3 regions of the Clostridium sp. Marseille-P299 genome follow, and region 1 is predicted to be linked to each of the others. Evidence: predicted binding sites of a transcription regulator. Region 1 holds the regulator's gene; each other region holds the start of a gene.
The links. The regulator Rex, encoded in region 1, represses fermentation and respiration genes when NADH is low (regulators of the CRP and FNR family bind a similar motif). The targets are predictions, from matches to a motif close to ATTGTTAANNNNTTAACAAT.
Positions count from the first base shown of each region.

Region 1 (10,698 bases):
AAGAATATAAGCAAGTAGATTTAGATACTTTATTAGAGACATCCGATATTGTTTCAATTCATGCACCATTAAATGCAGTAACAACGGATTTAATCGGAGAAAAAGAGTTAAAACGTATGAAAAAATCAGCTATTTTACTTAATCTAGGACGTGGGCCGATTGTAAATGAAGATGCATTAGCAAATGCATTAATGAATAATGAAATCGCAGGAGCAGGACTGGATGTATTAACAGTTGAACCGATGCTAGAGAGTAATCCCTTACTTAAAATTCAAGATAGCACAAAATTAATTATTACACCACATATCGCGTGGGCAACCGTTGAGGCAAGAACCCGCTGTGCTACTGAAGTTTATCAAAACATAGAAGCATTTTATCAAGGTGTAGAACGAAATGTCGTGAGAAGTTAATTGAAAGTATTGATATAATTATATATTTTTTATTGATATACTTTATATTGATATATTTTATATTGATATACTCTATATTGATATATTTTATATTAATATAAGTCTTTCTATATGTAATAATCAGACACTGATGTGCTAGCCCATGAAGCATAAAAAAGGTATATCATTTAGATCAAATTTACATAGCCAAATGATATACCTTTTATTATTTTAAAACGAAATATTTAAAACAAGATGTCTTAAAACAAAATATTTTAAAATTTTAATTTTCAATTGTTTATAATATAAATATTAGTTCTTTACTTCATTCCATTTTTGCATATAAATAGAATCCATTTCCTCACCAAGGTAGTGGAATGTACTACATCTACTTAAAATATCTTCTCCTGGGAAAGCAACAATGCTGTTACGAATATCTTCGTCTTCAATTAACTCACGTGCAGCTTTATTTGGAGTAGAGTAAGTAATGTATTCAAAGTTCTTTAATGCAATATCTTCACGGCATAAAAAGTTGATCCATGCCTCCGCATTTTCTTTGTTCTGTGCATTCTTTGGAATAACCCATCCATCAATCCATACGTTAGAACCTTCTTTAGGAACCACATATTCAAGATTTTCATTTTCTCTTTGAGTAAAGATTGCTTCACCAGAATAAATAACACCAATTGCAGCTTCTTCACCAATCATTTTATCACGTACTTGGTCAATTACATATGCTTGAACAAGTGGATATTGAGCTTTTAATAAATCTCTAGCTTCGTTAAGTTCAGCTTCGTTTGTACTATTGGAATCATATCCAAGGTAAGTAAGAGCAATCATAAAAGCATCACGAACACTGTCAATCATAAGGATGTCGTCTTTATATTTCTCATCGAATAAAACGCTCCAGCTGTCGATAGGCTCATCTACCATAGTTTTATTATATAAAATACCAACAGTTCCCCAAGTATAAGGAACAGAATATTTATTGCCTGGATCGAATTCTTCCGCGCTCTTTAGGTAAGTAGGATCTAAGTTAGCTGCATTTGGAATGTTATCATAATTAATTTCTTGTAATAAACCTTCACCAATCATTTTCTCAATCATATAATCGGAAGGACATACAACATCATAATTAACGGAACCAGTTTTTACAATTGGATACATATCTTCATTTTGTTCGAATTCATTATAAATAACTTTAATTCCAGTTTCCTCTTCAAACATATCAATTACATCTGGATCAATGTATTCACCCCAGTTATAAACATAAACGGAACCATTTTCACCAGCGGCACTTCCAGTATTGCCATTATCATTTTTTGGTGAACCACATGCGGTAAGAGCAAGAGAGCAAGCCATAAATAAGCTTAAGAAACGTGATACTTTTTTCATTGTCATACCTCTTTCTTTTTCGTAAATTATTTTGCTATAGTAGTAGTAAGAGAGGAAGCATTACGCTTCTTTTCTACACTTTCATTGCGACGATTAATAATTATTAATAAAACAAGTACAGATATAAATAATAAGGTTGAAAGAGCGTACATCTCTGGTTTTACACCTTTTCTAGTTTCTGCATAAATTTTAGTAGATAATGTATTAATTGTTGCCCCTCTTGTAAAATGAGTGATTATGAAATCATCAAGAGACATTGTAAAGGCAAGTAAAAATCCAGAAACAATTCCAGGGAATATATCTGGTAATACAACTGTAAAAAATGCTTTGATTGGTGAAGCACCTAAATCAAGTGCAGCTTCATATGTGCTATGATTTGTCTGTTTTAATTTTGGCATTACACTTAAAATAACATACGGTATATTAAAGGTTATATGAGCAATTAAAACACTAGAAAATCCTAAAGTATAATTAATTGCTAAAAATAATAACATCAAAGAAATACCAGTTACGATATCTGCATTTAACATTGGAATATTCGTTATGCCCATCATAATGGTACGTGGCACTTTCTTCATTTGATGCATACCGATGGAGGCTGCAGTACCAATAATAGTAGCGATTAATGCAGATAAAAATGCAATCAATAAGGTAGTATAAAGCGCACTCATTATTTCTTCATTTTGGAATAAGGATTTGTACCAATCTAGAGTAAATCCACCCCATTTGCTACGGGATTTTGATTTATTAAAGGAAAGTACAATTAATACAAAAATAGGGGCATATAAAAATAATGCAACGAGGGCAATATAAAATTTCCCGGCAATTTTCTTTACCATACGTTTGTACCCTCCGAATCTTTATCATATTTCGCAACAATTGCCATACTGATTAAGACGAAAGCCATAAGAACTAATGATAGTCCGGAACCAGTATACCAATTTCCGATCTTTTGAAATTGTTGTTCAATAACGTTACCAATTAATAAGATTTTACTTCCACCTAAGATATTTGAAATTACGAATGTAGTTAAGGATGGAACAAAAACCATTGTAATTCCACTAATTACACCAGGTATACTAAGTGGAAAAATGATTTTACAAAAGGTTGTAAAGCCATTCGCACCTAAATCTCTAGCAGCATTAATGACATTGTCATCAATTTTATCAAGAGTATTATAAAGTGGTAAAATCATAAAAGGTAAGAAGTTATAAACCATACCAAGTACAATGGCAGTAGGAGTATTAATTATATTTAGCGTTGGCAAATTCATAGCTTTTAATACCGTATTGATAATTCCATTACGCTCTAATATATTTTGCCAAGCAATGGTACGAAGTAGAAAGTTCATCCACATTGGAAGAATCATAATAAGAACAATAAAACTGTTACTCTTAATTTTCATACCCTTAAGGATTAATGCTAAAGGATAGGCAAGTAAGAGACAGATTATTGTACTAATAATTGATAATTTTAAAGAAAGAAATAATGCATTTCGATTGACTGGATCTGCAATTAATTTCAAATTATCAAAAGTAAAACTACCATCAGTGCCACTTCGTAATCCATAATATAGGATAACAATGAGTGGAATAATAATAAAAGCAACCATCCATAGAGTATAAGGAAATGCTAATAAAGTTCTTCCACTAATTTTTTTGTGCTCTTTATTATCTACTGACACAGTGTTTCCATTATTCTTTTTACTCTTCATTAATGTTAACAGCCTCCTCGTCTTCGGATTCCGGCTTATTCATAATTTGAATGTCAAATGGATCAACTTTAATACCTACCTCACTTCCAACCGGTGAGAGATCAGTAGAATGTACCAACCATTCATATCCATTTGCCATAACGTCCATTTCATAATGAACACCTTTAAAAAGAAGAGAAGTAACACGACCTTTGATAATACCATCTTCAGGTGCTACAAGGTCAATGTCTTCTGGACGAATTACAACGTCTACAGGTTTATTTTTACCAAATCCAGTATCTACACAAGGGAAGTTAGCTCCAAGGATATTAACAAGACGATCCTGAACCATAGTACCTGGGATAATGTTACTTTCACCTATAAAGTCAGCAACAAAGGCATTCTTTGGTTCGTTATAAATATCTTCTGGAGTACCAATTTGTTGAATATAACCTTGGTTCATAACCATAATGGTATCTGACATTGTTAAAGCTTCTTCTTGATCATGAGTTACATATACAAATGTAATACCAAGTTCATTTTTTAAACGAATCAATTCATATTGCATGTCTTGACGCATTTTTAAATCAAGTGCTCCTAATGGTTCATCTAAAAGAAGTACCTTAGGTTCATTTACAATAGCACGAGCAATTGCAATACGTTGTTGTTGTCCACCACTTAAAGAATCTGGCATACGATTTTCAAAGCCATCAAGGTTTACTAACTTTAGAGCATATTTAATTTTATCTTGAATATATGCCTTACTTTTTTTCTTAATTTTTAAGCCGAAAGCAATATTTTCAGCAATTGTCATATGTGTAAATAAAGCATATTTTTGAAATACAGTATTTAATTGACGTTCATTTGGTGGTAATTTTGTAATATCTTTTCCATTAAAAATTACCTTACCAGCGTCCGGAGTTTCAAAACCACCAATGATTCGAAGTGTTGTTGTCTTACCGCAACCGGAAGGACCAAGTAGGGTTAAAAATTCATTTTCACGTATATATAAATTCAAATCATCAATAACTACGCTATTACCATATGATTTATGAATTCCTATTAAATCGATGAGTTTATTGCTTTCCATGATTCTCCTCCTTAGAAGCTTGGTGGGGTGGATACCCATAATAGGGTAGCACCAGTTTTACCAGTAGCCGTTATATAATGATTTTTGTTTGACGTAAAGTAAAAGGACTCACCCTTTTTAGCTTTATGCGTTTTATTTCCTAGATGTATAGTAATTGAACCACTTAAAACAAAACCAAATTCCTCGCCTTCGTGAGGATTGTCTGGATATGTAGAACCGCCTGGCTCTAATGTTAATAAGATAGGCTCCATCATATTCTTTTGCGCGTTTGGAATAATCCATTCTATTTTATTAAATAATTCATGATCTACTTTTTCAAAGTAATCATTTTTCTTAAAAACAACTTGTTCTGAGGTAGTCCCAGTAAAAAATTCTTCGAGATTTGTTCCCAAACATTGCAATATATCAACAAGAGTTGCAATGGAAGGTGAGGTAATATCACGTTCTAATTGAGAAATAAATCCTTTGGACAATTCCGCTCGGTCCGCAAGCTCTTCTTGCGTTAAACTTTTTTGAACACGTAATTCTTTGATTTTAGCACCTATTTTCATGGATACACCAAACCTTTCTATGGGATCTGCTTTTGTAAAGTCATTATTAGTTCCTTCTATAATTGGTTTATAAAAATATACCATTTAGTTTAGCACTGCTAAACATGCCGAATACTATTATACACAATCTAATATTAATGTCAACAATATATAAACAAAATATCTAGTATTACTAAACTTTTTGATATGAAATTAATAAATTGAAGAAACTTTGGTAAAGTATAGAGAAATCACGGCATTGAGAATGGTAAAAAAATGCAATTAACAAGTAATGTGATGTGAAAAATTCAAAAAACAGATGAAATAATATCAAAAATAATAATAATTATTATATGCATTAAATTATAACAAAAATAGAACAAAAAAAGAAGAGCTATTCTGCTAGCTCTTCCCATTGTATCAATAATTCTTCGAGGCGTTCTTCAACCTCTTTTTTCTCTTTATTTAGTGCAATTAGTTTCGATGGATCTGTAAATACAGCTTCATCCATTAATAATTCGTTTAGTTCTTCATCTCTGTTTTCTAGTTTATGGATTTCTTCTTCCACTTTTTTTAGATCATTTTGACGTTTACGAATACGGGCTTGTTCTTCTTTTTGTTGCTTCCAATCTAACTTAGTATCGGATTCTTTTGAATCGAAACTAGCTTGTGAAGTTTCAGTTGTAGAAACCGAACTTTGCTGAACTTTAAGTCCACTTAGAATATTGTTTTGTTTACCAATGGTAGCTTGGCTATTTACATTTCCTTCAGAAGAACTTGTAAATCCAAGATGCTGACGTTCTACTTCTGGTTTCTTTTCAAGATAATAGTCGTAGTTACCAATGTAATTAAGAAGTTTTCCATGAGTTAAGTCAAGAATTCTAGTTGCAGTACGATTAATGAAATAACGGTCATGGGATACGTATAAAACAGTACCTGTATAATTTTTAATTGCATTCTCTAGTATTTCTTTTGATACAATATCTAAATGGTTTGTCGGCTCATCTAGGATTAAAAAGTTAGCATCACTAAGCATTAATTTGGCTAGTGAAACTCGTCCACGTTCTCCACCACTGATATCCTTGATTAATTTAAAAACATCATCACCAGTAAATAAAAAGGCAGCTAATACATTACGTACCCTTGTGTTATCAAGATATGGGTAGGTATCTTGGATCTCATCAAAAATCGTTTTGTTCATATTAAGAACATGATGCTCCTGGTCGTAGTAACCAATATGCACTTTTGCACCTGGTTTTATTTCACCTGCATCCGCTTGTATGATTTGATTGATAATTTTTAAAATAGTAGTTTTTCCAGTACCATTATTACCAATGATTGCGATTTTCTCACCACGCTTAATTTCAAAATCCAAATCTTCAAATAATAAATGATTGCCAAAGGATTTTTTTAGTCCTTTTACGGTCAAGACATCATTTCCACTCATAATGTTTGGCTCTAATTGAATGTTCATTTCAGCATTTAGAGTCACCGGCTTATCAAGACGTTCTATTTTATTTAACATCTTTTCACGGCTTTCCGCACGCTTTATGGATTTTTCGCGGTTAAAAGATTTGAGTTTGGCAATGACTTCTTCTTGATGTTTGATTTCTTTTTGTTGATTTAGGTAATGGTGAATCATTGTTTCACGAAGCTGTTCTTTTTTCGTCGCATAGTCGGTGTAATTACCTTCAAAGACAGTTGCCTTTGTATTTTCTAATTCAACAACTTTGGTGACAACCTTGTTTAAAAAATAACGGTCATGGGCAATTACTATAACAGAGCCATTATAATTAACTAAAAAGGTTTCAAGCCAAGCAATAGATTCCATATCTAAGTGGTTTGTTGGCTCGTCTAGTAAAATTAAATCGGGATTACTAAGAAGTAATTTACCTAAGGAAACTCGTGTCTTTTGACCTCCAGATAGAGTAGAAACTTTTTTATCAAATTCGTCTTCAGTAAAACCAAGACCTTTTAAAACACCGATTACTTCACTTTTATATGCATAGCCATTCTTTAATTCAAATTCATGAGTAAGCCTAGTGTAGGTATTAAGTAAACGATCGAGTTCAACACCAGTCACAGATTTCATTTCTAATTCTAGAGAACGAATTTGTTCTTCCATACGAATAACATCTGCTTTAATACTTAAAACTTCATCATAAATTGTATTATCAGTAGCTAAATCTTGATGCTGAGCTAAATATCCAACGCTACAGCCTTTCGAAAATATAACATCTCCCTCATCAGAAGATATTTCATTCATAATTATTTTAAATAAAGTGGATTTACCAGCACCGTTAATGCCGACAATCGCGACTTTTTCACGTTCATTTACATGAAAGGACACCTTATCTAAGATAACGGTTGTTCCATAACTTTTGCTTATATTATTACATGCTAATATCATGACGGACTCCTTTAATTACTACTAAAATAGAGCATACTTGTCCTTTATTGTAGCAAAGAAAACGAAAAGCGTCAATTATCTTCCCTTGTGAGAAAGGAATCTACCATGGGATAAAAGCTTATGTAAAAAAACAAGTATTACATAGGAGATTTCCTGTAATACTATATAAATAGTGAGAAAATTGTTACCCGTATGGTAGATAAAATGATATCCGAAACTAAAAACTTCTTATTATAATGTAACTTGCGTTTGACGAGATTCATCCATTTCGTTATAATAGGTATAATGAAAATGCTTCTCATAAAGCAATTTTATAGTATAAAGTACTTGTTTTGAGTGTAATAGTATCATTATTTCAAAGTGAAAATAGTGCTGGATATTGGCGAAAAAAGCAAGAAAACAAAGGATTTAGATACATTGACATATTATTAACGATTCACTATAATTATACTATAAAGGAACCGAACGTTAATAGTATAATTAAGGAGGTTTACATGTACGATAAGGCGATATCATCAGCAGTTATTAAAAGACTGCCACGTTATTACAGGTATTTAGGGGAATTACTTGAAAATGACGTTGTTCGAATTTCATCGAAGGAATTAAGTGAGAAAATGAACGTGACCGCATCGCAAATCCGTCAGGATTTGAATAACTTCGGAGGTTTCGGACAGCAGGGGTATGGGTATAATGTGGAGTATTTATACACCGAAATTGGGAAAATCCTAGGACTTGATAAAAAATATAATGTTATCATTATAGGCGCAGGTAATCTAGGGCAAGCATTAGCAAATTACACTGATTTTGAACGTCGAGGATTTTATATTAGTGGTATCTTTGATGTAAATCCAAGACTTGTTGGAATTTCAATTCGTGGAATCGAAATTCGTTTAATGGATGAATTAGAAGAGTTTGTTAAGAATAATACAGTAAATATAGCGGCACTTACAATTCCAAAGGCAAAAGCACCACAAGTTGCCGCAGAATTAGTACGTTTAGGAATTCATGCAATATGGAATTTTGCACCTACAGATTTACATTTACCAAAGGATGTAATGGTGGAGAATGTTCACTTGGCAGAATCTTTAATGCGACTATCCTATAATTTAAAAGCAGCAGAAGAGGTAATGTCATCAAAAAACAGTGAAAGATAACGAGCTTTTGGGGGGATGTTCTTGCGAAAATTAAATAATAATAATGAGGGTAAAATTGACTTTACAGAGATATTTCGTAATAAGAAGATTCCTATTCTTACATTAGATGAGCGATGGCTTGCATTATTTCCTGAGCAAGAGATGTCAGTAGGCATGAAACAATTACGAGATAAATTGAATAATTTACTAAAGAAACAAGGAAAAACAGTGGATGAAATCAAGAATTTAAAACGTGTGAAGAAAAACCTGATGCAGGAAATTGTTGATAACATGGAAATTGATAATTCCTTACTTGGTAAAATTAAAGGTAAAAAATTAGAGAAGAATCAAAAGTTAATTTTAAATATAAAAGATGAACTTTTAGAAAGAGAAGATCAGTTAGCGGATCTTCCCTATGAAATAAGGAATGCGAATGCAGAGCTAATGAGTGCTAGTGCTTTAATTTGCTATGAGAAATTAGAACATAATAACAAGCAAGTAAAGCAGTTAGAGGAAAGCATTGCAAGTATGCGCATTCAATTAAAAGAGATGATACTTAAAAAGCAAGACTTAGAAACAGAGACGAATGCAATCTATACTTATATGCACGATGTTCTAGGCGCTAAAACGATGGAATTTTTGGATGATGAAATATTAAATGAATAAAACTAAAACCGTCGATCAAATCATAAGAAAGCCGTTGCTAAGATATTTGGCATCGGCTTTTGTAATATCTAGTAAATGAAATCGTTTGTTATTTATCTTGTTTCTATTTAAATTAAATCTCTTGAATCAATATTGTTTGAAAGGGCTGCCATTACAAGATTCATGTATCTTGTAGCAGTAAAAGGGTATAATTATGAAATACGCAGTTAATTCAGATGAAATGAAACAAATTGACTCTTATACGATTGAACAAATTGGAATTCCTTCTCTAGTTTTAATGGAGAGAGCAGCATTAAAGGTGGTTTCTCATATAGAGAGTGTAGCAAAAAAAGAAAATAGTATAGCGGTAGTATGTGGTACGGGCAACAATGGCGGTGATGGAATTGCTATTGCTCGTATTTTGTATATACAAGGCTATAAAGTTGATTTAATTATTCTTGGAAATTTGGAAAAACTCACAAAAGAATCGGAAATACAACTTTCAATTGTTAAAAAATTGGGCATATCCATTAGGTCCAAATTAGAATCCAATGAATATAATATTATTGTTGACGCAATGTTTGGAATCGGTCTACAAAGAGAAATTGAAGGAGTCTATAAAGAAACAATTGAAAAAATTAACTCTTTAAGAGCCTATATTGTGGCCGTTGATATTCCTTCTGGAGTAGATGCAAATACAGGAAAAATTAAAAATGTTGCAATTAAGGCAGATGTTACAGTTACCTTTGGTGAAAACAAGCTGGGATTACTCTTGTACCCAGGAGCTTTCCATGTTGGAAAAGTTATCGTTGAAGACATTGGTTTTCCTAGGGTAGCAGTAGAAAACGTTTCGCCTAAATATCATTATTTTGAAAAGGATGATCTAAGAAAACTACCAAAACGTTCTTCTTATTCCAATAAAGGAAGCTATGGTAAGGTATTAATTATTGCAGGTTCCACCAATATGACAGGGGCTGCTTATCTTTCGGCGAACGCTGCATATAAAATGGGCTGTGGTCTTGTAAAAGTGTTAACTTCAAGATCAGGAGTCGAAGTAATACGTACCCTTTTACCGGAAGCAATCTATGCTTGTTATGAAGATAATAATTCAGAAACTATTTTAAAAGAATCCATACAGTGGGCAGATGCTATTGTGATAGGCCCTGGCTTATCAACAGGTGAGCTGGCTGAAGGTTTGTTGCTTCAACTTTTAAAAGAACAGACAAAGCCAACTGTTTTTGATGCAGATGCACTGCAAATATTAGCTAATATTTTGAATACAAGAATGGTAGATAATACGAAAGACCGAGTGAGGGAGTTATCGTCATTATTACCTGCCAATTCAATACTGACTCCGCACTTAAAAGAGTTAGCTAATTTGCTTTCTTGTTCTGTAGACAATATTGTCAAAGG
Region 1 is NZ_FJVE01000007.1:423,869-434,566, forward strand. Features, by position in the region: gene BN4220_RS10095 (D-2-hydroxyacid dehydrogenase) at 1-410, shown strand, start outside; gene BN4220_RS10100 (ABC transporter substrate-binding protein) at 702-1,784, opposite strand; gene BN4220_RS10105 (ABC transporter permease subunit) at 1,811-2,623, opposite strand; gene BN4220_RS10110 (ABC transporter permease) at 2,617-3,396, opposite strand; gene BN4220_RS10115 (ABC transporter ATP-binding protein) at 3,488-4,567, opposite strand; gene BN4220_RS10120 (helix-turn-helix domain-containing protein) at 4,579-5,118, opposite strand; gene abc-f (ribosomal protection-like ABC-F family protein) at 5,492-7,507, opposite strand; gene BN4220_RS10130 (redox-sensing transcriptional repressor Rex) at 8,002-8,661, shown strand; gene BN4220_RS10135 (hypothetical protein) at 8,683-9,306, shown strand; gene BN4220_RS10140 (bifunctional ADP-dependent NAD(P)H-hydrate dehydratase/NAD(P)H-hydrate epimerase) at 9,500-10,698, shown strand, end outside.

Region 2 (10,698 bases), on a different contig from region 1:
CGTACATTCCCCAAGAAGTGACACCAGAAATAACGCCTTCAAAGGTTTCACCTATGAATTTACTCATATATTGTACCTTTTTAAGTTTTTCAACTTCACGTTCTGCTTCATCAGCACGACGTTCTGTAAGACTAGATTGTCTTGCTATCTCTGACAAGATTCTATCATAATGCTCGATTCGCTTTTCTCTTAGCCCACCTCTTAGATTTTCTTTAATAATTCGGTGAATTTGTAAATCAGGATATCTACGTATTGGTGATGTAAAATGACAATAATATTTAGTTGCTAATCCAAAGTGTCCATCACATGAAGTTGTATATTTAGCCTGTTTCATGGAGCGCAATGTCAGTCTACTAATTAAGGCTTCCTCTGGTGTACCATCAATACGAACTAAAAGCTTTTGTAATTCTTTAGGATGGATTTCATCCTGTCCAACACGCATTGTGTAACCAAAATTATTAATGAAAATACTTAATTTTTCTATTTTTTCCAAATCAGGATTTTCATGAGTTCGATATACAAACGGAAGCTCTTGCCAGAAGAAGTCTTCTGCAACTGTTTCATTCGCTATTAACATAAAGTCTTCAATAATTTTGGTTGCCTTATTTCTCTCGTATGGCAAAATATCAGTAGGACGACCATCTTTTCCAATAATAATTTTACTTTCTGGAAAATCAAAGTCAATGGAGCCTCGTTTTCTTCTTTTTTCACGAAGAATATTTGCGAGTACCAACATTTCTTCAAACATAGGTACAAGCTCTTCATACTCTTTCATTTCAGCTTCATCGTGATCTTCAACAATCTTCTTAACGCTTGTGTAAGTCATTCTACGGTCAACGTTAATTACAGTTTCTGCAATACGATGGCCAATGACATTTCCTTTTTCATCAATATCCATAATACAACTAAGTGCTAAACGATCGCAACCTTGATTTAAGGAACAAATTCCGTTGCTTAATTTATGTGGAAGCATCGGTATTACACGATCCACTAAGTATACACTTGTTCCTCTTTTAATTGCCTCTTTATCAAGGGGTGAACCTTCTGTAACGTAATTACTTACATCAGCAATATGAACACCAAGTTTATAAATGTTTCCTTCCTTTGAAAGTGTAATTGCATCATCCAAATCTTTTGCATCCTCACCATCAATGGTCACAGTTTGTAAACCACGTAGATCAAGTCTTCCAGCCATATCTATGCTATCAACTTCATCCTTAATATTCTCAACTTGATGCATCACTTCTTCTGGAAATTCAGTTGGTATTCCATTTCCTAGTATTACAGAAGCCACATCTACCCCAGGGTCATTGATATGTCCTAGAATCTGAGTAACTCTTCCTTCTGGATTTTTAGATTCATTCCCATAGTCTGTAATTTTAACTAAAACTTTATGACCATTTACTGCACCTTTAGTATATTCCTTTGGTATAAATATATCACTTCCAAATTTCTGATTGTCTGGCACAACAAATCCAAAACTTTTACCTTTTTGAAAAGTACCAACTAATTCATTCACGTTCCGTTCTAAAATTGCAACAATAGTACCTTCTCTACGTTTCCCCGTTTGATCTTCAGAAATACAAACCTGCACACGATCCTTATTTAAAGCTCCTTTTGTCTCTCTTTCTGGAATGAAAATATCTTCTCCACCTTCATCTCCATCTAAGGTAACAAAACCAAATCCTCTACTTGTTCCAGAAAAGATACCCGTTTTAATATTTGAATTTTGTTCTTTATATTTACCATTTACATCAATCGAAATTCTTCCATCAGCAAGTAATGCATCTAGTACTATTTTTAAGTCATTTCTTTCTTCTTTTGGTACTTGAAGCAATCCTGCTAATTCTTTAAATTTCATTGGATGGTATGATTTATTCGTAATCACTTCATAAAGAAGTTCTTTTTTACTTTGCAATGATTCTTTATCCATCATTTTACCCCATCTTTCTACGTTCCAGCACTCATATATTGTAATTTATATTTTAAACACACTTATATGTAGTATTCCATTTTATTATACATTTACACGAAAAAAGTGCAAGTATGTGATTGTATTCTTCAATTAAAATACTTATTCTATGTAATAACAATTCTTGTAAATGTCGCATTCCGACTTTTTATTTTTAACTTTTTAGGACAAATATTGTTGCTTTTGTTTCCTAGGTATTTAAAAAGACTGTCGCAACGAGTCTGCGACAGTCTTAGATTCATAAGCTATAATGCATTAAAATGCTTAATTTTATAGTCCCCAGTGTAAATTTAATACTACTGAAAGAACGATAAATAAAGCAGCAAGAATTTTGGTAACCTTCACCAATGCACCTTCCATTGAACGTCCCTTATTTTTTCCCCAATAAGTATCTGCAACGCCGTTGATCGCTCCAGATAGTCCAGCAGATTTACCTTCTTGCATTAATACAACAACAACTAATCCTATACAAATAAGAACGTAAACAACTGTTACAAGAACTCTTAATATTTCCATTACTTACACCTCCTAAAAGTCACATTGTATATTTTACCACATCATGTCCTAAAACACAAGTGAAATAAAAGTTACTTCTTTATTAACAATGACTTACCTGTCATTTCTTTTGGCTGTTCCATTCCCATCATTTCAATCATGGTTGGAATAATATCAGCTAAGCATCCACCTTCTCTTAAGGTATAAGAATCATCATAATTTACTAAAATAAATGGAACTGGATTTGTTGTATGAGCTGTAAATGGTGAACCATTTTCATAATCTACAAGTTGTTCTGCATTACCATGGTCAGCACAAATAAACATTTGTCCGTCAACCTTTAATAATGCTTCATATGCTTTACCTACACAAGCATCTACTGTTTCAATTGCTTTAACAGCAGCATCTTCAATACCAGTATGACCAACCATATCTGGATTTGCAAAGTTTACAATAATAACATCATATTTGTCTGAAGTTATTGCTTCAACTAATTTATCCGCTACGCTAAATGCGCTCATCTCTGGTTGTAAGTCATAAGTTGCAACTTTTGGAGAATTTACTAGAATACGATCTTCTCCTTTATTTGGCTCTTCTACACCACCATTAAAGAAAAATGTAACATGTGCGTATTTTTCAGTCTCTGCAATTCTAGCTTGAGTCTTTCCATTTGCTGCTAAGAATTCACCAAATGTATTTGTTATAGCTACTTTTTCAAATGCTACTATTTTATTTGGAATTGTAACATCATATTCTGAGAAGCATACAAATTTAAGTGGTAATCTGCCATTCTTTCTTTCAAATCCGTCAAACTCATCCGCACAAAATGCTCTGGTCATTTCTCTTGCACGGTCTGGACGGAAGTTAAAGAAAATAACAGAATCATTTTCGCGAATCGGTGCAATTGCTGTTCCGTTTTCTACCACTACTGTTGGAAGAACAAACTCATCATTTACGTTTTCTTCATAAGACTTAGCCACTGCTTCTACTGCAGATTCCGCTTTCACACCTTCTCCTAAAGTAAGTGCATTGTAGGCTTTTTCTACACGGTCCCAACGATTATCACGGTCCATTGCATAATAACGTCCTGCAACAGATGCAATTTTACCTACTCCAAGTTCCTTCATTTTAGCTTCTAAAGCTTCTAAGAATCCTTTACCAGAAGTTGGTGAAGTATCTCTTCCGTCTAAGAAAGCATGAACGAATACGTTCTTTAAGTCATGTCTTTTTGCAAGTTCTAATAATCCGTAAAGATGTGTGATATGGCTATGTACACCACCATCAGATAATAAACCAAATAAGTGAAGTGCAGAATTATTCTTTTTGCAATTTTCTACTGCTTCTAGCAATCCTTTATTCTCAAAGAAATCGCCATCCTGAATTTCTTTTGTTATTCTTGTTAATTCCTGATATACAATTCTACCAGCTCCCATGTTTAAATGGCCAACTTCTGAATTTCCCATCTGTCCTTCTGGAAGACCAACTGCCATTCCTGAAGCATAACCTTTCACAAATGGATAGTCCTTCATTAATTTATCAATCACTGGTGTTTTTGCATGTGATATTGCATTTCCTTCAGATTTATCATTTAATCCATATCCATCAAGAATCATTAATACCGTTGGTTTTTTACTCATATGATCTTTCTCCTTTATGTCAGCTTTAATTTATAAACTTATAATTTATATAACAATTGTTAAATTATAAGGAAATCTCAAATTTAAAATCCATTTCTGTTAATATCATATACGTGAAAAATTTATTCGTCAAGAAATTTTATTTTTCAAGATGCTACGAGTTTTTTCCATTTTTATTTCTCACGCAAAAATCTTGGATGAAGTTATTCACCTCATCCAAGATAATAACTAATACCTATTTATATTAATTATTTTATTTATTTGTTATAATTAACAATCTTTCCAAAATCTAGTTTTAAGCTTGCTCCACCAACTAAACCACCATCAATATCTGGTTGTGTAAATAGCTCAGGTGCACTGTCAGCGGATACACTTCCACCATATTGAATGCGAATTTCATTAGCAGTAGCCTCATCATAGATTTCAGCAATACAAGCTCTAATAGCAGCACAAACTTCTTGTGCTTGCTCTGTGGTTGCAACTTTGCCTGTACCAATAGCCCAGATTGGTTCATACGCAATTACAGCTCTTTTTGCCTGCTCAGCTGTAACATTAACAAACGCAATTTTAATTTGCGTACGTATAAAATCGATTGTGATTCCTTGCTCTCGTTGTGTTAAAGTTTCACCACAGCAAATTATAGGGGTGATACCATGTTCAAAAGCTTTTAACACCTTCTTATTTACAGTTTCATCTGATTCAGCAAAATATTCACGTCTCTCTGAATGGCCGATAATTACATATTTTACACCGATGTCTGTTAGCATGTTTGGAGCAATTTCCCCCGTATATGCTCCACTTTCTTCATAATACATATTTTCTGCTCCGATAGAAATATTACTGCCCTTAGCCGCTTCTATCGCAGTTGTTAATGAAATAGCTGGTACACAAAAAACAACATCTACCTCTTCATTGTTTACAAGAGGTTTCAATTCTTCAATTAATTTTACAGTTTCACTAGGAGTTTTATTCATCTTCCAGTTTCCTGCAATTATTTTCTTACGCATAACTTATTCTCCTCACGTTGTTACGAAAGCAAAAATGAATGCTTTAGAATGATTTTGGTCTTGCTTGCTAATTTCTTTTTATCATTTGCTATGTGCACCAAGCGTTGTTAACAACGCTTGGGTTGCACTCTAGGCTTTTCCTATTTGTCGTTGGCTGCGGCAACAAGCGTTGTACCAACGCTGGTGTTGCCTGTTAGACTTTCCCTATTTATCGTTGGCTGCGGCAACGAGGCGTTGCCTGTTAGGTTTTTCCTACTTATCGTTAGCTGCGGCAACGAGGCGTTGCCTGTTAGACTTTCCCTATTTATCGTTAGCTGCTGCAACGCCTGGTAATTCTTTTCCTTCTAAGAATTCTAAGGAAGCTCCACCACCAGTAGAAATGTGAGTCATCTTATCACCGAAACCTAATTGGTTAACAGCTGCTGCGGAATCACCACCACCGATGATTGTTGTTGCATCAATGCTTGCTAATGCTTCTGCTACAGCAATTGTACCTTTTGCAAAGTTAGATAATTCGAATACACCCATTGGTCCGTTCCATACTACTGTCTTAGCACTCTTAATAGCATCTGCATAAAGTTCTCTAGTCTTTTCACCGATATCAAGACCTTCTTCATCTGCAGCGATTTCTCCACGGCCTACTGTTCTAAATGGAACATCGTTAGAGAATTCTTTTGCTACAACTGTATCAACAGGAATTAATAATTTAACTCCGTTCTTTTCAGCTTTTTCCATCATTTCTTTTGCATAATCAAGGTAATCAGCTTCTAATAAAGAATTACCAACTTCTTCACCCATAGCTTTCATGAATGTATATGCCATACCACCACCAATGATAAGTGTATCTACTTTATCAAGAAGGTTGTTAATAACAGAAATCTTAGAAGAAACTTTAGATCCACCAAGAATTGCTACGAATGGTCTCACTGGATTGTTAACTGCATTTCCCAAGAAATCAATTTCTTTTTGCATTAAATAACCAACAACTGCTGTATCAACATATTTAGTTACACCAACATTGGAGCAGTGAGCTCTGTGAGCTGTACCGAATGCATCATTTACAAATACATCGCATAAAGATGCTAATTCTTTGCTGAATTCTTCACCATTCTTAGTTTCTTCTGCTCTATAACGAGTATTTTCTAAAAGAACTACTTCGCCTTCTTTCATTTCAGCTACTGCTGCTTTTGCATTTTCGCCAACAACTGTTGCATCTGCTGCAAATTTTACTGTCTGTCCTAATAATTTAGATAAAGCTTCTGCAACTGGTGCTAAAGATAATTCTGGCTTTGGTTCTCCCTTTGGTTTACCAAGGTGAGAGCAAAGAATAACTTTTCCACCATCACTGATTAATTTATTAATTGTAGGAATTGCTGCTACTAAACGTGTATCATCTGTAATTTTTCCATCTTGTAATGGCACATTGAAATCACAACGTACTAAAACTCTTTTACCTTTTACATTTATATCATCAACTGTTTTCTTATTTAACATATAAAAACTCCTTGTCATTTTTATTTACTTTTATTATTGCGTTTTATTTCTTAGGCCAAAGCATTCTATGCTTTTATACCCTATAAAATAAAAAACGGGCCCGGCCCCATAAGACCGGACCCATTGATGGATCTACTATTATTCTATCAAGAATTATACTAAATCAACTTACCAGAGTTATTTCTAAATTAAGCTAATTCAGCGAAATACTTAATTGTTCTAACCATCTGGCTTGTGTATGAATTTTCATTATCATACCAAGAAACAACTTTAACTAAAGTTTTTCCATCTGGTAAAGATGTAACTTTTGTCTGAGTTGCATCAAATAAAGAACCAAAACGAATACCGATGATATCAGAAGATACTAATTCTTCTTCTGTGTATCCGAAAGATTCATTAGCTGCTGCTTTCATAGCTGCATTAACTTCTTCTTTAGTTACAACTTTGTTACAAACTGCAACTAATTCAGTTGTAGAACCTGTTGGAACTGGAACTCTCTGTGCGGAACCATCTAATTTTCCAGCTAATTCTGGAATAACTAAACCGATAGCTTTTGCTGCACCAGTTGAGTTAGGAACGATATTAACAGCTGCTGCACGAGCTCTTCTTAAATCGCCTTTTCTATGTGGTCCATCAAGTACCATCTGATCACCTGTATAAGCGTGGATAGTAGTCATGAAACCTTTTTCAATTGGAGCTAATTTATTTAATGTATCAGCCATAGGTGCTAAACAGTTAGTTGTACAGGAAGCTGCAGAGATGATTGTATCATCTTTAGTTAATGTACCTTCATTTACGCTATATACGATTGTAGGAAGATCATTTCCAGCAGGAGCTGAGATAACAACTTTCTTTGCACCAGCATCGATATGAGCCTGAGATTTAGCCTTGGATACATAGAAACCAGTACATTCAAGTACTACATCTACACCAAGATCTCCCCAAGGAAGTTTAGAAGCGTCTGCTTCTGCATAAATTTTGATTTCTTTTCCATCAACTACGATAGAAGATTCTTTTGCTTCTACAGTATGTCCATCGTATCTACCTTGAGCTGAGTCATACTTTAATAAATGAGCTAACATTTCAGGGTTAGTTAAATCGTTAATTGCTACTACTTCATATCCTTCAGCACCAAACATCTGTCTGAATGCAAGACGTCCAATACGTCCAAAACCATTAATTGCTACTTTTACTGCCATGATTAAATTCCTCCTAAACGAATTTTTATAATATACTATCACTATGGATTTCAACAGTACGGTGACAGATATTAATTTATTCTATGGATTGTTAAGTTTTTATCAAGCCACTTCTTGACGTCGACTTCAAATCCTTCTCTATTTTAACCAATTTAGCCTAGAATTTCAAGAGTATTTTAGCAATTAAATAAAGATTAACAGTTTAGGCACATTTGTTATATGAATAAACAAATTTTTGTGCATTTTTATTTGGATTTATGAAATTGTCAAAATCGAGTAGGAGGAAATTCATTAATTGAATTTCCGTCCTCTCACACCACCGTACGTACCGTTCGGTATACGGCGGTTCAATAAGATTACCTTATTTGCGAATATCTTTCACTAAGTGTTATAAAACCTTGTTCTCTAAGATATTTATTGGTAAGAGTTGAATTTAAGATTGGGCTATTGGAGATTCTCCAGTAGCCTTTCCTTGTATTCGCATGTTCCCATGCTTTCCAATTCTCTACCCCTAGTTTAACTAAGTTATCATGTTTCGTTTTAATCTTTTTCCACTGTTTCCAGTAACAAAGACGTAAACGTCTTCTTAGCCACTCATCAAGTTCTCGTAAAGTACCTTTCATATCTGCTAGTTTGAAGTAACTTATCCAGCCAACAATTAATTGTTTTAGTTTAATAGCTCTGAGTTCCATACTCATTGCATTACTTCTTCCAGTGATACTCTTAAGTTTTCCTTTTAACTTCTTAACAGAAACTTGATGTACTCTTATTCCCATTTCACCTTTCTTATTGTAAAAGGTATATCCTAAATATTTTAGTTTCCATGGTCGGTCTACCTTACTTTTCTCTTTGTTAACTTTAAGCTTCAAGTCCTTTTCTATAAACTCCGTGATACTTTTCATAACTCGCTCTGCTGATTTCTTTGATTTCACGTATACATTGCAATCATCTGCATAACGGCAGAACTTAAGTCCTCTTCGTTCTAATTCCATATCTAGTTCATGCAACATGATATTACTTAATAGTGGAGATAAGTTCCCACCTTGAGGCACTCCTTCTACAGTAGCACTTACTAATCCCTTTTCCATCACTCCTGCATTTAGATACTTCCTTATCAGTCCGATTACTCGTATATCCTTGACTTCTTTATAAATCAGCCCAATTAACCTATCGTGGTTGACAGTATCAAAGTACTTTTCTAAATCTATATCTACCGCCCATTTATAGCCTTCATCCATGTATTCTTTACATTTTAGAATTGCTTGATGCGCGTTTCGATTTGGTCTAAATCCATAACTATTCTCTGAAAATTTCTTCTCAAAGATTGGCGTTAGTACTTGTGATACTGCCTGTTGTATCACTCGGTCTACTACAGTTGGTATCCCTAATGGTCTTGTTTTCCCGTTATCCTTTGGTATCTCTACCCTTCTTACGGGATTCGGTTTATAACTTCCATCTGCTATGGATTGCTTAAGCTCTTCGCCATGACTTCTTAGATATGGTAGAAGTTCATCTACTCCCATCTTGTCGATTCCATGACTTCCTTTATTCTTCTTTACACGTTTAAAGGCTTCATTTAGATTTTCATTACTAATGATTTTCTCTAGCAATCCATAGTGATATTCTCTTCGGGCGTTCTGTCTGTTATCCGACGTCATAGAAATGCTCGGCGCCTTTGCATAGCTTTCGAGTTCCACTCTATCCTTTTGCAAATGACCTGATTCTGTATTCAGTTGTCTGCTGTCATCACATTTCTTTGTTTCTTTCAAACTTTCAAAACCTCCTATTGTTCAGTCCTTCCCAAAGGTCGTCGACTACCTCCGGTACTATGACCTCTGCTGACTTCTTAGTGTTCAGCCATACATCACTGCATGGGTTGTCATTTCAGAGTTCACTTCCATGACGTATCACTAAGACCTCCCCAGGTAAGAACGCAATCTTCCTCTCCATCTATCTGCCACATTTACATTAATTAATTTCGAGTAGTTATTGGACTTCGATTTGTATAGCAATCTTATCCTTAATTAATGCCTTGTATGTGATTTCTGTTCGTCAGACCAGAGATTTGCCCACGGACTTCCTTCAGATTCGCCCTCGCGAACGACACCCTTGTCTTAGGCTATACACTTGCCACTACTAGGCTGTGTTAGGGACTTTAACCCATTAGATTGCGCCCATGCTGGGCACACTATTAATAAGGGGATGTTAAAAAACATCCCCTTATACTAATAACGCTATTTAAAATTGTGTTTGAGTTTTACATATGCTTGATTTTACGCTCTCTATATCTTGTGGAGTCGCAGGTTTAGCTGGCGTATAATAATTTTTATTTTTAGCAATTGAAAATAATTCATATTGTGAAGTTTCTGTATCATTTCTCATTTTAATGAGCGTTTGTCTTAAATCTTGATGCTCTGTTTGTGTAATCATATCCTCTAAACCTTTTAACCCATTATTAATTGCATTAAGAGCATCTGTAACCATAGCTTTTTCTTGCATGGATATAACCTCCTATTCCTATTTTAAAAACTGTGTTAATGTTGATTTGTTTTGGCAAGCGCATTGAGCTGCTTTTTGAAAAAATTGTTTTACGCTTGGATCTGTCGCTTGTTCCGCATATGAATTATACTTTTCTTCATCTGTTTCACTAAATTGAATAAGATGTCTAAGATTTTGTAGTTCCATTTCTGTTATACTTTGACTTTGCATATAAAACTCCTATCCGCATTAACATGCATTTTTATTAGCCTAAATGACATAATCTATTCTCTCTCAAAACATTGAATAATATGCATGTAGATACAATATGTTTTAATAATTTATAAATTATCATAAACGAACAAAAAAGGGTTCTATAATAAATGTTGGGGTGCAAACTCCAACATTTTATATTA
Region 2 is NZ_FJVE01000006.1:31,645-42,342, forward strand. Features, by position in the region: gene rnr (ribonuclease R) at 1-1,933, opposite strand, end outside; gene secG (preprotein translocase subunit SecG) at 2,243-2,488, opposite strand; gene gpmI (2,3-bisphosphoglycerate-independent phosphoglycerate mutase) at 2,560-4,104, opposite strand; gene tpiA (triose-phosphate isomerase) at 4,362-5,111, opposite strand; gene BN4220_RS04250 (phosphoglycerate kinase) at 5,412-6,605, opposite strand; gene gap (type I glyceraldehyde-3-phosphate dehydrogenase) at 6,794-7,804, opposite strand; gene ltrA (group II intron reverse transcriptase/maturase) at 8,161-9,573, opposite strand; gene BN4220_RS04265 (spore coat protein) at 10,043-10,303, opposite strand; gene BN4220_RS04270 (hypothetical protein) at 10,322-10,513, opposite strand.
Region 2: gap (type I glyceraldehyde-3-phosphate dehydrogenase) is a predicted target of Rex. The motif match lies at 7,892-7,911, and genes of this name have one in related genera.

Region 3 (10,698 bases), 1.8 Mb from region 1:
CATTACTTGCTTATATGTAAAATACTCAAAATCTATTATCAGTTATAGATAAAATCTATTACAAAGAGCGCATATATTTGCCTAACTCTTCAATATATTTCATTCCAATCTCACTTAATATCGTATCTTTTAAGGTCACATAACCAATATCCATTACCTCTTCTGTATCAAGTGGTATTGCTTTATAATCTCCTCCATTTAACTCTTCACAGATGATTCCCGAACATAAGGTATATCCATTCAGACCAACCATAAGATTTAACATCGTTGCTCTATCATTAACCTTAATGGTCTTTTTATATTCATAAGTGCTTAGAATTTCTTCCGCGAAATAAAATGAGTTATTATCTCCTTGTTCAAAAGACATACATGGGAATGCCTGCAAATCCTCCAAGGATATAATATCTTTTTCTGCCAACGGATGTCCTTTCCACAAATATACATAAGCACTGCAGGTTATCAGCTTTTGAAATTTTAAATTCTTATCTTTTAACAATTTCATTATAATCTTTCCATTAAAATCATTAATAAATAAAATGCCTATTTCACTTCTGCCAGATTGTACATCATTTAAAACATCAAAGGTTCTCGTTTCTCGAATTGCAAATTCATAATCATTCATATCAAAGCCTTTTGCCATTTCCACGAATGCTTTAACGGCAAAAGAATAGTGCTGAGTAGAAACTCCAAATTTCTGCTTTCTATTTTTATTTAAATACTTTGCCTCTAATAATTCCACCTGACCTAATATCTGTCTAGCGTATCCTAAAAATTCTTCACCTTCTGAGGTTACAATAACGCCCTTTGTGGTCCTTGTAAATATAGACATATGTATTTCTTCTTCCAATTCCTTAATTGCACTAGTAAGGCTTGGTTGTGAAATAAATAATTTTTTTGCAGCCTCATTCATAGAACATGTATTAGCGATTGTAATCGCATATTTTATTTGTCTCAAAGTCATACTCTTATCCTCCTAATCTTTCTGAATCCTTTTATCTTATTCTGAACTCATTTATCTTTTTATGCATCTTTTTACCCTTAGAGGTCCTCAACAGCATAACGGTAATTACATGTGCTTATTCAAATCTCTTTATTCAAATTTATATCTTACAAAATCTTTTAATGATCCAACCTATGTAGTAGGATGAAAAAGATAATAAACACATCCTTAAGTACAAAGTATAACTCTATAATGTAATAATTACACTATGATTTTTAAATAAGAACTACTTTTTAGTGTCTCTTTACTAAATCGATACTTTGATCAAACAAAAAAGAAAACAGGTTACCTCTATTAAAGTAATAACCTGTTTTCTTTTTTATATTTATGTGCGAAAATGAAATTAATTTAAGAAACTATATTAAATTTATCTTTATTATACTTTATCTAACTTTACCAATCATATCAAGAATCTGTTCTTTGGATTGGAAGCCAACGGATTTATCCATTAACTCTCCATCTTTGAAAAGAAGTAAAGTTGGAATAGACATTACTTGATATTTTTGAGCTACTTCATTATTCTCATCTACATCGATCTTAGCAACTTCAATGTCATTTACTTCTTCAGCAATGTTCTCAACAATTGGAGATAACATCTTACATGGTCCACACCAAGTTGCAAATACATCGACTAATACAATACCTTTTTTATTTAATACTTCTTCATTAAAAACGCTGTCTTTTAAAACTTTTACCATAGTAATTCCTCACTTTCTCATATATGTATACACTGTATTATTGATGATTTATTTAACTATTTAAATATATCTAGCATATACAAGTTTATTAAAATCTTATTCATAGTATTTTGGATTCTATTAAATTGTGTTCAATTGAATTGTTTAAAACTATTATAAGTGCATTTTTCTTTTTTGTCAAGCCCCTATCAAATCTTAAATATTTTTCACTTTGATTTATCTTCTATAACCTCAAAACTTATATATTTTCATCCATCTCGTTCATCGTATTCTAATAGTATATCAAACTTTACTGGACATTATATTTACTGAATATAAAACTTAGCGGATACAATTCCTTATTTCACATCCATCAATAAAAAATGATTATCCTACCAAAGAGTAATAAGATAATCATTTTTATATCATTTATTTAATTACTTTTCTACGCCATTCGTTCTATGCCGGACCTATCACTATACTTATATCATCCACTAATGAAAAATGAATACTGCGATACTAATAACACACTATTTCCTTAATAAAGAACTCTTTCCCACCAAGCAGTTCAATATTCTTACCGTTACATTTCGGACATACCCCATTATACTTAATAACTTCAAATACTTTATTACACGTTTGACATATGGCATTTGCAGGTAAAATCTCAATTTTTAATGCAGTATTTTCTAACATCGTACCATCTGCTGCCGCAGGGTAAACAGCTTCAATATATCTAGGGATCATAGAGGAAAGTTCATCAATTTGTAAGACAAGGGAATCTATTTGCTCGACTTTATGTTCTCTGGCAAATTCTTCTACCGTTTGGATTACTTGCATAACAACACCAACCTCATGCATTGGATCACCTACCTTTGGTAAGAGCATTTTTTACTTTTTTCACAGCAATTTTACCTTTACGCTTTAATACTTGCTTAATAACTACTGGTTTTATATCTTCATATGCTACTCCTTCTCCATCATAGGTTCTTACAAGAGTAATCGCATCAAACTTACATTTTGTCGTACATTGACCACAGCCAACACATAAGAATTTGTCAACTACAGTAGCGCCACAACCAAGACAACGTTTCGTTTCATTCTTAATCTGTTCTTCTGTAAATGTAGTTCTTATATCTCTAAAATGCTCTTTTCCTTTCATAGAATTACTATGAGCTGCCTTTTCCCTTGGTATTGAATCATATCCTCCTAACTCTAAGCTATCTTTATCCATGGAATGATATTCTCTCTTATCACGACCAATAACTAAAGATTGCCCTGGTTGAACATAGCGATGAATAGAGATTGCAGCCTCTTTTCCTAATGCAATTGCATCAATTGCGAATCTTGGTCCAGTAAATGCATCACCACCTACAAATACATCTGGCACAGAAGTTTGTAAAGTAAAACCATCGGCCAGCATTGTTTTATTTGAATTTAAAGCCATTTTACTCTCATCTAAAATATTTCCCCATTCAATGGTTTGCCCAACAGAAGTAAGTACATAATTAGCTTTCACAATCTTTGTAACAGTCTCATCATATCTTGGATGAAATTTTCCTGCTTCATCAAAAACAGAAGTACATTTTATAAATTCTACACCTATAACTTTACCATTTTCTGAAAGAATCCGTTTTGGACCCCAAGAGTTATGAATTTCAATGGATTCTAAAAGTGCCTCTTCCACTTCTTCTTCCAAGGCTGGCATGGATTCACGACTTTCTAAACAAAACATTTTTACTGAGTTTGGAGTGGCTGTAGCCGTTGAACTTGAAGTTACTGAAGTCGTTGAACCTAAAGTTAATGTAGTTGCAGAGCTTACATTTACTGTAGTAGCTGAGCTTTGAGTTACTTTAGCTCCAGAGCTTACACTTACTCTCGCTGCCGTTCTTGCAACATCAATTGCCACATTACCACCACCAATTACGACAATATCTCCAGCTAATTCCACTGCTTTTTTAAGGTTTACATCACGTAAAAATTCTACGCCTGCTATTACGCCCTTAGCATCTTCACCTTCAATTCCTAATTTTCTACCACCTTGTGCCCCAATAGCAAGATAGAATGCTTCATATCCCTGCTTTCTTAGCTCATTTAGAGTTACATCTTCACCAACTTTAATCCCTGTTTTAAAAGTAACGCCTAATTCCTTTAAAATATCAATTTCAGCATTTATTACATCCTTCTCCAAACGAAATGAAGGAATGCCAAGAGTTAGCATACCACCTAACACATCTTCTTTTTCAAATACCGTTACTTTATAACCTTCGATGGCTAAATAATAAGCACAAGACAGACCCGATGGTCCTGCACCAATCACTGCTATTTTTTTCCCGTATTGATGTCTTTGTTTTGGTACAAATCTATGCTCTTTATTTAAATCTTGCTCAGCGATAAACTTTTTAATTTCATCAATAGCAACTGGTTCATCAATATCTCCTCTTGTACAAGCAGACTCACATTTTCTAGGGCAGATACGACCACATACTGCTGGAAACGGGTTCTCTTGCTTGATAAGTTCCAATGCTTCATTGTACTTACCCATAGAGGCTAATTTTATATATCCTTGCACAGAAATATGGGCTGGACATGCTGTTTTACAAGGACTTGTTCCTGTATCCACCACGTCTTTTCGATTGGTTCTATAGTCGGGGTTCCATTTGTCAGGTCCCCATTCGGTGTCTCTTGGTGTATCTTTTCTATTTATTTCACTTACCACAGGTGTAGTAGAACATAATTTTTGTCCTAACTGTAATGCATTGACTGGGCAATTTTGCACACATTCCCCACAGGCAACACATTTATCTTTATCTACCTGTGAAACATAGTTAGAGCGCACCATATCTGCATTAATGAACATACTTGCAGTTCGTAGTGATAAACAAGAACATCCACAACAATTGCAAATTGCATGTGTCTTTCCCGAACCATCTAAGTTAGGTATTTGATGCATAAGACCATTATCTTCCGCTCTTTTTATAATTTCAAATGCTTCTTCCCTTGTTATTTGCTTTCCTCTGCCAGTACGTATGTAGTATTCTGCTGCATGCCCCATTTGAATGCACATATCTTCTTTTAGATGACCACAGCCTTCGCCCATTGCCTCTCTAGCGGTACGACAGGAACAATCAGAAACCGTAAATACATCATTTTCATTGAGATATTTTGATACTTCTTCATATGTTGCTCTTCTTGTTTCACCTGAAATGGCTTGCTCAATGGGAATAACCCGCATTAATCCAACGCCAACTGGAAAACTTCCTGCAGTCTTTGGTCCTCTTACCCTACCATATGCCTCAAAGGCTTCTGCTATCTGGGGATACTTTGCAACATTCTCCTTATTGTTAACCATCATTTCCATTATGCCTGGAACCCAAGTATCATACCAAAACATGTCTACTCCATCGATTTCATTGACAAAGCAAACACCAGCATATGCAAGCTCCATAAGCAGCTTATAAGTTTCTTCTTCTGTTTTGTTACACTTTTTTGCAAGTTCCTTTGCGCTAGCCTTCTTTCGCATTTCCATACATAGTGCTACCTCGGCCATCTCCTCTGATACAACAGGCTCAAGTATTATATATTCTGGATCCGTAGATTTTATCTCATTTTTTGCCCCACGCTTTTTATTACTAATATGATTCGCAAGATCTAATACCTTTTCCTTTACCATGGTTACCCTCTCCATCTACGAAATATTAATTATTCCTTACAATACCATGACTCTTTTAGGACTCTATTTGGACTACTTCCACTTCTTAACTTCTTAACTTCTTAACTTCTTAACTTCTTAACTTTTTCACATCTTACTCTTTCCACTGTTTAACTTCATCACGAATCCAATCTGCAAATAAATCGATTCCTTCTCCTGTTCTAGCGGATATTGGTATGATTTTAACCTTTGGGTTTCTTTCTTTTACTCTCTTAATACACTCCTCTAAATCAAAGTCAAAATAAGGAAGAGTATCTATTTTGTTAATTAATAACACATCAACAACAGAAAACATCAAAGGATATTTTAATGGCTTATCATCACCTTCTGGTACACTAAGTATCATTGCATTTTTAGAAGAACCTGTATCAAATTCTGCTGGACATACTAAATTACCTACATTCTCTAAAATAACAAGATCCAAATTCTCAGTGCCTAAGCCGTTTAGCCCTTGCTTTGTCATATCTGCATCCAAATGACACATTCCACCCGTGTGAAGCTGTATCACCTTTACTCCTGTTTTAGAAATTGTGTGAGCATCTACATCCGAGTCAATATCTGCCTCCATAACACCAATTTTTAATTCCTCTTTTAAAGCTTCAATGGTTTTTGTTAAAGTTGTTGTTTTTCCTGCTCCTGGCGAGGACATTAGATTTAGAAGAAACATCTTTTTTTCTTTCAATTCATTCCGTAATAGATCTGCTTGTTTGTTATTATTATCAAATACGTTTTGCTTAATTTCAAGAATTTTAAACTCGCTCATTACTAGATCCCCTTTTCATTTAAAATTATGTGTATACGAAGAGTGACAATGTCTGTGACAAAAACATATATAAATAAGCTTTAATTATTTGGTAAATGCCTTGGATACATATTAAATATAAATGTTAATTATTTAGCGAATACTTGATTACATATGAATATAATGTTATTTATTTAACGTATGCCTTAAACACATATGAAATATAATGTTAATTATTTAGCGTATGCCTTAAATACATATGAAATATAAGTGTATTTAGCATATGCCTTTAAAACATATGAAACTATAATCTTGAATTATCTAGCTAATACCTTGACTTCCTTATATTTCGCAAGATCTGTATATAGTTCTCCTTTATATGGATTTCGTTTTGTTTTCTTAACCTTATAAATCATATAAACGAATACTCCAATGTTCGCTAAAAGTGCTAGAAAACTAAAAATAAACAATGGTGTTTCATTATAAGAAGATGCTACTGCGAATTTACCTTCATCTATAAACGCTGGGAACGTCTGAGCAAACATACACCACAGCGCTAAGGTATGTGCACGGTGCTGTAACCACGCCCCTTTGCCTAGTGTAAATGCACAAAGTGTTGGTACTAACAATAACGCAAATCCGCAGTACCAAGCATGCCCTGGCAAGCAATTGTATGTATAAGCAAAGTTCCATAGATCATAAGCAATTATCCAAAACCACAGCATATCGGGCCAAAGCATATCTTGACTGTTATCATTTTTCGTTTTCTTACGGATACAAATTCCTAACCAACCTGTAATCGTAATGATATTTAAAATTCCTGCAATTGCATTCATAAAGTTCCAACTACCACCAAGTACATACATCGTTCCATCCGATAAAATACCGCCACTTTTATATTGCGTACCAATTTGTATGTCTCTAGCAACAGCTTCGCATATGTTGATTGCAAGAATTAATGGTGGAAAGCATAAGGCCCACTTTTTATCTGACAATCTCCATTCTTTCCCCGTCTTTTTATCCTTCCCATGAACATAGCGAATACACCAAAATCCGATGCACCCTGCGGTTGCTGAATATACTTTAGCAAGGTGAAACCAATCCGTATAAGTCGTGTCTTTTAATGCTGTAAACCATAGGACGGATAAAAAAATCGGGAGGACAATAAAACAAACAAAACTACCATACTTATTTCTTCTTGAAAACTCATTGAGTAGAAATAAAGCTACAAAAACTAGTATCCAAACTAGCCAAACTTGAATTGCTGTTGCACCTGCATCGTAATTAAATCGAAACATATCATGCTCTCCTTTTTATCTTCCACTTTCTCAGCTGTGGTCATACCAGTTGGAAAATAGTGTTATACTTTGTTATAATATTAACATTCTGTGCTATGATAGTCAATCTTAATAGTGCAATAATTTACATATTTTAATAATTTTCCCTTGTTTTTATCTAATTTTACCAGTACAATCTAATTATAATATTTGTGGTATGTGGTCATACCAAATCCATGAACTAAAACTAACATATATCTCAATTAATTGAAGCTATAAAAGGCAAGATGGAGGTTTCTATGGAATTTTCAAAATTAAGTGCACCATCCTTAAAAGAACTATTTGTAACACAACTTGAACACATGATCTTATCAGGTAAATTAAAAATTGGAGAAAAACTTCCTCCAGAACGACAATTAGCAGAAGTTATGCAAGTTAGTCGTGCGGTTGTAAATGGAGGTATCTCTGAATTAGAGAAGAAAGGTTTCTTAATTATTAAACCAAGAGTCGGCACTTTCATAGCAGACTATAGACGTAATGGAACTTTAGATACCTTAATTTCAATAATGAATTATAATGGAGGTCGATTGCGAGATGAAGAAATTCGATCAATCCTTGAAGTTCGGATTGCACTTGAAACACTTGCAGTAAAATTACTTATGCCAAAAATTACTCCCGAAGATATTCATTTACTTTATGAAAAAGCAGAACAAATTAAAAATGCCGATTCAATAACCAAGGCATCCGAGGCAGCCTTTGATTTTCAACATGAGTTAGCTTTTTTATCAGGGAATACTCTTCTCCCACTTATCTTTCATTCTTTTAAAGTTGCCGTTCTTACTCTTTGGGAACGTTTTTGCACCTTGTATGGCATTGACGCACTTTATAATAACACCGCTACATTAATCTCCCTTATAAGTAATGGTGATACTGAGAAAGCTCTTCAATGGATCAACGAATCGGTTGATAATAGTATCCATGGTAGTCGGCCAATTTATTATTCTTAAATACTATGCTAAATCAAAAGAACTATAAAATTATTAAGCAAAAAGGATTTGAGTAGATTTAAAAAGACTGAAAAAGAAGTGTTTATTCGTTTCTAGCAATAAACACTTCTTTCTCTAATTCAATAATTTAAGAAAAATCATGTTCTCACGCAACCAAAATCAATTTTTAACGAGATATAGAGTGAATACGTATAACAGGGAGAAAGGAGGTTCACCTATGCAAGATCAAATGATTGTCGAACTCTACTTGCAGCGAGACGAATCAGCGATTCAAGAAACAGAAAAATCATATGGCAATTATCTTCGAGCGATTGCTTACAACATTCTTTCAAACATTGAAGATAGCAAGGAAAGTGTAAATGATACCTATCTAAATGTATGGAATTCCATACCACCGCATAAGCCAAATATTCTTTCTACTTACCTAGTAAAACTAACCCGTCGGGCATCCATTGACATCTACCGAAAGCGAAATCGAGATAAACGAAAGGCTTCTGAATATGCTATTTCACTTTCTGAATTAGATGACTGTGTTTCTAAAGGTGATACTACCGCGCAGAGTGTAGATTTGAATATCCTGGCAAAAGAAATCAATATCTATCTCCGCACATTGTCAGAAGAAGCAAGAAACACATTCATTGGAAGATATTATTTTATGGACTCTATTCGTGATATTTCGGCTTATTATGGAATGAGTCAATCTAAAGTAAAAAGCATGCTACACAGAACAAGAATCGGCTTGAGAACTTATTTAGAACAGGGGGGATTTGATTTATGAAAAATGAATTTATCAGTGATGCTTTAGATCTATTAGATGATGATATAATTATAGAAACCGCTGTGGTACGTAATAAGAAAAAACATTCATCTTTTGGTTGGCTAAAATGGGGAGCTATAGCAGCATGTGTATGTTTTGTTACAGTTAGTGCTTTTCAAATATTTAATCATGAATCCCCGAAAAAAAATATTCAAAGGTGGTCAAAACACTTTGCTGCGGAAGATTACTTTAAGTACAGCAATGAAGAAAGAGGAAATATATCAACTAGTACTAAACTATCAGATAGTATTCCTCCATATACAGAAGCACGCTTCTTTTCTGAGGAGCGACATCAGTTGGAATCGGAAGGAGTTATCCCCGTTATGGTAAATCATCCTCTGTTTGACTGCGAAGTTGATTACAATGAAGATGGTAGCATTTACTGCATTAAATTTGTATGGCACAGTCGAGGAGATGCATACAGTGATTTAAGCATCACGGCCGGTTTTCAGGAAGTGGAACAAATTCAGGATTACATTGTCATAGAGGTAGATGATAATGGTAATATTATTCCCCCTGCAGTGACTGTCACCGAGCGAGATGGTATACAAATAATAGCCGAAGGAAAAGAAAATTGGAATAAGACAATCACCTTCCAAAATGATAGTGGATGGTATCAAATTGAAGGCTCTTGGAATGATAATTTTGCATCCGTCGTTGAATTATTAGATTGGATTTGGGAACATCCTGTTGATTTTACAAAATTTCCAATTGAAGCCGGCGATGAATTTACCTATATCGAATTAACAGAGTATCCTGATGCCTTTGCTAATTATATACCGAATTTCGAAGCATTTGGATATGTGAATGAATTTACTACCTTAGTGCTGAAAAATGGAGAACCATATTCCTTTGAAGGGAACTATATTGCTCATGCAGATGAAAAATCAATAAAAGAAGGAACATATTCAGAAATTGATGGTTGGACTAACATTCACTGGTGCATTGATACAGAACCTAACTATTATGATATAAAAGACAGCCTTGGTGAACTAGAGGATCTCACAGAACAAACAATACAAGAAGTGTTGAAAAACGAAAGTAATTTTGCATTCCTGTGGAATGATTATTTTATTCGAGTATATACAAAAAGTTCAAAAGAAGCATGGAATATTATTGAAATGCTTCAAAAATAATGACTAACTGTCAATCATAAAAATATGAATATTAAAACTATGCAAGCCGCTTACTATAATGGTAAGCGGCTTGTAATTCATTCTCACTTACTAGCGGACATACGCCACCATTTCTTTTTGTTCTATCTTAACTAATCCATTTTTTTGATAAAATTTATTGTCTACTTCATCGTATAAATCTGTAATTACCAAGAACATTCTTACATTTTTATACTTATCGAGTACGTACTGAAAAAGTTGCGTTCCAATTCCTAATTTTTGATAATCATGATGAACTATTAGGTCCTGAACAACGATTATATGTTCTCCATCTCCTACACATCGAACAAA
Region 3 is NZ_FJVE01000007.1:2,214,526-2,225,223, forward strand. Features, by position in the region: gene BN4220_RS17645 (LysR family transcriptional regulator) at 59-961, opposite strand; gene trxA (thioredoxin) at 1,384-1,698, opposite strand; gene BN4220_RS17655 (hydrogenase maturation nickel metallochaperone HypA/HybF) at 2,197-2,538, opposite strand; gene BN4220_RS20580 (FAD-dependent oxidoreductase) at 2,543-5,350, opposite strand; gene hypB (hydrogenase nickel incorporation protein HypB) at 5,484-6,152, opposite strand; gene BN4220_RS17670 (DUF5692 family protein) at 6,449-7,429, opposite strand; gene BN4220_RS17675 (FadR/GntR family transcriptional regulator) at 7,708-8,415, shown strand; gene BN4220_RS17680 (RNA polymerase sigma factor) at 8,633-9,193, shown strand; gene BN4220_RS17685 (hypothetical protein) at 9,190-10,368, shown strand; gene BN4220_RS17690 (GNAT family N-acetyltransferase) at 10,459-10,698, opposite strand, start outside.
Region 3: hypB (hydrogenase nickel incorporation protein HypB) is a predicted target of Rex. The motif match lies at 6,314-6,333, and genes of this name have one in related genera.